2 regions of the Rossellomorea sp. NRS-1567 genome follow, and region 1 is predicted to be linked to the other one. Evidence: a T-box and tRNA genes for the amino acid it is inferred to sense, from the RefSeq annotation. Region 1 holds a T-box; the other holds one or more tRNA genes.
What was found. A T-box is a leader RNA that pairs with one kind of tRNA and senses whether it is charged. The one in region 1 lies ahead of pheS (phenylalanine--tRNA ligase subunit alpha), so its partner is inferred to be a tRNA-Phe.

Region 1 (2,350 bases):
TAATCTAAAGGAGCGGATACGATTGAAGTATATTCAATCCTCGAAAAATCCTGTTGTGAAGCAGTGGAAGAAATTACTAACCAAAAAAGAGCGGGATCTCACCCGTACATACATAATTGAAGGTTTTCACCTTGTGGAAGAAGCATTGAAGCAGGAGGATACGGTCCTTGAACTGATCCAAGTGGAAGGAACCGATCTTCCTCAGAAATGGACCGTAGACTCCGTTTCCATGACGATGGTATCAGAAGAAGTCGGTAAAGCCTTGTCCGATACCGAGACGTCGCAAGGGGTTTTCGCCGTTTGTAAGCAAAAAGAAGATGAACATGACATTGATAAAGCGGCAACATTCATGCTCTTGGATGGACTTCAGGATCCCGGGAATATCGGGACGATCATTCGCACGGCTGATGCAGCGGGTATTGATATGGTCGTGTTAGGCAAGGGAACGGTTGACCCCTATAACCCTAAGGTATTACGCTCTGCACAAGGAGGTCACTTTCATATTCCGATTATTAGAAGGGATCTCCATGAAACCATTTCAAAATTGAAAGAACGGGACATCCCTGTATACGGGACAGCACTTGAAAATGGTGTTGAATATACAACGATCAATCCCCAATCTTCCTATGCTCTTATAGTAGGTAACGAAGGAAATGGTATGTCGAAAGACCTCCTAACTGAAACCGATCAGAATCTATATATTCCGATCTATGGGAAAAGCGAATCGTTAAATGTAGCGATCGCTGCGGGGGTTTTATTATACTATTTTAAAAATGGGCAGTGAATTTCTTGAAAAGGTTTGAAATTCGCCTGGACATTCACTATAATAATGCACATATAACTTAAAAAACGTTGAAAGAGGAAAGTAGCACATGACCTTCTTTAAGGGAGAGAATGCCCTGGACTGAAAGCATTCTTAGGAACGCATGATGTGAAGATTTCACCTCTCGAGTTGGCATCGGGACCATTCAGTTGATGGATGTAAAGATGCTCCGGCAAAGCCGTTATCCGAATGAAGTGAGTATGTCCCTTGTGTGGATATGCTTATAAGGGTGGTACCGCGATATAAACCTCGTCCCTTTTTGGGATGGGGTTTTTTTATTTGTTTTCAAACCAATCCAGTACGATCATTCGGACGATATACATTAAAGGAGGAAGTATAAATGGAGGACAAATTACGATCCCTTCAACAAGAAGCAATCGAAAAAGTGAACGAAGCACAGGATTTAAAAGAACTGAATAATATCCGTGTAGCTTATCTGGGTAAAAAAGGACCCGTAACCGAGGCTTTAAAAGGAATGGGGAAACTTTCAGCGGAAGAGCGTCCTAAAATGGGGGCCCTTGCGAATGAAGTTCGTGGAGCCATTACAGAAACACTTGAAGCGAAGCAGGCCATTCTTGAAAAAGAAGCAGTTGAAAAGAAGCTTCAATCTGAAACCATCGATGTTACGTTACCAGGGCGCCCTGTGAAAAAAGGGAATCACCATCCGCTCACGATGATTGTGGAAGAAATTGAAGATTTATTTATCGGAATGGGCTATACCGTTGCTGAAGGACCGGAAGTGGAAAAGGATTATTATAATTTTGAAGCACTGAACCTTCCCAAGGGACACCCGGCCCGTGATATGCAGGATTCCTTCTATATTACGGAAGAAACCCTTCTGCGCACTCATACTTCTCCGGTTCAAGCAAGAACGATGGAACTGGCAAAAGGCAAAGGACCAATTAAAATTATTTGTCCAGGGAAAGTGTATCGTCGTGATACAGATGACGCAACACACTCTCATCAATTCACTCAAATCGAGGGACTCGTCATCGATGAAGACATCCGCATGAGTGACCTGAAAGGAACGCTTAATGTGTTTGCGAAAAAGATGTTCGGCGAAGATCGTGAAATCCGCTTGCGCCCGAGCTTCTTCCCGTTTACAGAGCCTTCAGTGGAAATGGATATATCATGTAAAATCTGTGGTGGAAAAGGCTGTCGTGTATGTAAAGGAACGGGATGGATCGAAATTCTTGGAGCAGGAATGGTTCACCCGAACGTACTCGAAATGGCAGGATTCGATTCCAAGAAATACACAGGCTTCGCATTCGGAATGGGACCTGAACGTATTGCCATGCTGAAATACGGAATCGATGATATCCGTCATTTCTACACAAACGACACGCGCTTTGTCACTCAGTTCGGAACTCAAGAGTAAAAGAAAATTGGTAGGAGGTACTAACACATGTTTGTTTCATATAAATGGTTAGAAAATTATGTAGACTTGTCTGGTGTCACACCTGAAGAGTTAGCAGAGAAGATTACAAGAAGCGGGATTGAAGTTGAAGGTGTTGAACGAATCGGGGA
Region 2 (2,350 bases), on a different contig from region 1:
TTCGAATCCTTCATGGCTCACCATAGATTTTTGCATAAGCAAAATATTTTATCGTTTTGCGACAGCGAAACACCATGCGGGTGTGGCGGAATTGGCAGACGCACCAGACTTAGGATCTGGCGCCGCGAGGCGTGGGGGTTCAAGTCCCTTCACCCGCACCATAATATTTCGCGGAAGTAGTTCAGTGGTAGAACACCACCTTGCCAAGGTGGGGGTCGCGGGTTCGAATCCCGTCTTCCGCTCCAAACTAGCCGGGGTGGCGGAACTGGCAGACGCACAGGACTTAAAATCCTGCGGTAGGTGACTACCGTACCGGTTCGATTCCGGTCCTCGGCACCATTGTTTCTTATAAAATGAATTGTTTAGCGCCCGTAGCTCAATTGGATAGAGCGTTTGACTACGGATCAAAAGGTTAGGGGTTCGACTCCTCTCGGGCGCGCCATATATCGGGAAGTAGCTCAGCTTGGTAGAGCACTTGGTTTGGGACCAAGGGGTCGCAGGTTCGAATCCTGTCTTCCCGACCACTTCTTTTGGGGCCTTAGCTCAGCTGGGAGAGCGCCTGCTTTGCACGCAGGAGGTCAGCGGTTCGATCCCGCTAGGCTCCACCAAAGATTTTTGCGTAAGCAAATAAACTTCATTGAATCTTACTTAATCAAGATTCAGATTGAATAGTAAACGTTTCGTGGCGGTGTAGCTCAGCTGGCTAGAGCGTACGGTTCATACCCGTGAGGTCGGGGGTTCGATCCCCTCCGCCGCTATTACTAAATACATGACGCACGATTATAAGGACCCTTAGCTCAGTTGGTTAGAGCAGACGGCTCATAACCGTCCGGTCGTAGGTTCGAGTCCTACAGGGTCCATTATACACGGAGGAATACCCAAGTTCGGCTGAAGGGATCGGTCTTGAAAACCGACAGGGGTGTAACAGCCCGCGGGGGTTCGAATCCCCCTTCCTCCTCCATAATTCCTTTCGTGGGAAATTTCATACTTATATCGTCGCGGGGTGGAGCAGTTCGGTAGCTCGTCGGGCTCATAACCCGAAGGTCGCAGGTTCAAATCCTGTCCCCGCAATACCATTTTGACTTAGGATAGGATATCCCTTGAAGAGTCACGCATGGATAGTTATTTTGACTGTCGTCAAGGTAATGAAACCTATTTTGCTTGCGCAAATAATGAAAGTTATTTTGACTATCGTCAAAAAACTCTGGTCCGGTAGTTCAGTTGGTTAGAATGCCTGCCTGTCACGCAGGAGGTCGCGGGTTCGAGTCCCGTCCGGACCGCCATTTTCAATTACTTAGTAATAGGGAAGTTGATCATTTGAAAATTTAATCTTCTTTATAATATGGCTCAGTAGCTCAGTTGGTAGAGCAATGGACTGAAAATCCATGTGTCGGCGGTTCGATTCCGTCCTGAGCCACCATTTATACTTAAGAATCTTTAAGTATTTATTTTATTTGGAGGGGTAGCGAAGTGGCTAAACGCGGCGGACTGTAAATCCGCTCCTTCGGGTTCGGCAGTTCGAATCTGCCCCCCTCCACCATTTTTAACAAAACTCTCTATTATATAGGGGCATAGTTTAACGGTAGAACGAAGGTCTCCAAAACCTTTGGTGTGGGTTCGATTCCTACTGCCCCTGCCAAAGATATGTTAAGCATGGCGATTGTGGCGAAGTGGTTAACGCACCTGATTGTGGTTCAGGCATTCGTGGGTTCGATTCCCATCAGTCGCCCTTTATATTGGGCTATAGCCAAGCGGTAAGGCATCGCACTTTGACTGCGACATGCGTTGGTTCGAATCCAGCTAGCCCAGCCAACGGCGGCATAGCCAAGTGGTAAGGCAGAGGTCTGCAAAACCTTTATCACCGGTTCAAATCCGGTTGCCGCCTCCAATTCTTCATGCGGGTGTAGTTTAGTGGTAAAACCTCAGCCTTCCAAGCTGATGATGAGGGTTCGATTCCCTTCACCCGCTCCAATTTTTTAATGGGCCTATAGCTCAGCTGGTTAGAGCGCACGCCTGATAAGCGTGAGGTCGGTGGTTCGAGTCCACTTAGGCCCACCATTTCATTATTCCGCAGTAGCTCAGTGGTAGAGCTATCGGCTGTTAACCGATCGGTCGCAAGTTCGAATCTTGCCTGCGGAGCCATTTTCTTCATTATAGAAGGTGGAGTGGTTCTCAATATTTTTTTGATGAAGTTTTAAAAAGAAGTTGACTTCTGCGAAGTTAACTGGTAAAGTATTATTTGTTGCCACAAACGGCTAACAAAACACGATGAACTTGATCATAACAATTTCAAAAAAGTTATTGACATCAAATGATTGATCGTGTAACATAGTAAGGGTCGCTTCGAGAG

Region 2: it has a tRNA-Phe gene. The T-box ahead of pheS (phenylalanine--tRNA ligase subunit alpha) is inferred to sense a tRNA for this amino acid. The anticodon was not compared.

Annotation. Positions count from the first base shown of each region.
Region 1 covers NZ_JBITPL010000026.1:57,357-59,706, reverse strand. Annotated here, with positions in the region: gene ACIFOD_RS19515 (TrmH family RNA methyltransferase) at 23-784, shown strand; T-box leader at 844-1,083, shown strand; gene pheS (phenylalanine--tRNA ligase subunit alpha) at 1,164-2,201, shown strand; gene pheT (phenylalanine--tRNA ligase subunit beta) at 2,229-2,350, shown strand, end outside.
Region 2 covers NZ_JBITPL010000016.1:20-2,369, reverse strand. Annotated here, with positions in the region: tRNA gene ACIFOD_RS11455 (tRNA-Lys) at 1-23, shown strand, start outside; tRNA gene ACIFOD_RS11450 (tRNA-Leu) at 77-161, shown strand; tRNA gene ACIFOD_RS11445 (tRNA-Gly) at 171-245, shown strand; tRNA gene ACIFOD_RS11440 (tRNA-Leu) at 251-339, shown strand; tRNA gene ACIFOD_RS11435 (tRNA-Arg) at 366-442, shown strand; tRNA gene ACIFOD_RS11430 (tRNA-Pro) at 448-524, shown strand; tRNA gene ACIFOD_RS11425 (tRNA-Ala) at 533-608, shown strand; tRNA gene ACIFOD_RS11420 (tRNA-Met) at 685-758, shown strand; tRNA gene ACIFOD_RS11415 (tRNA-Ile) at 787-860, shown strand; tRNA gene ACIFOD_RS11410 (tRNA-Ser) at 869-961, shown strand; tRNA gene ACIFOD_RS11405 (tRNA-Met) at 998-1,071, shown strand; tRNA gene ACIFOD_RS11400 (tRNA-Asp) at 1,207-1,283, shown strand; tRNA gene ACIFOD_RS11395 (tRNA-Phe) at 1,345-1,420, shown strand; tRNA gene ACIFOD_RS11390 (tRNA-Tyr) at 1,457-1,540, shown strand; tRNA gene ACIFOD_RS11385 (tRNA-Trp) at 1,566-1,639, shown strand; tRNA gene ACIFOD_RS11380 (tRNA-His) at 1,657-1,729, shown strand; tRNA gene ACIFOD_RS11375 (tRNA-Gln) at 1,738-1,812, shown strand; tRNA gene ACIFOD_RS11370 (tRNA-Cys) at 1,815-1,888, shown strand; tRNA gene ACIFOD_RS11365 (tRNA-Gly) at 1,898-1,971, shown strand; tRNA gene ACIFOD_RS11360 (tRNA-Ile) at 1,982-2,058, shown strand; tRNA gene ACIFOD_RS11355 (tRNA-Asn) at 2,068-2,142, shown strand.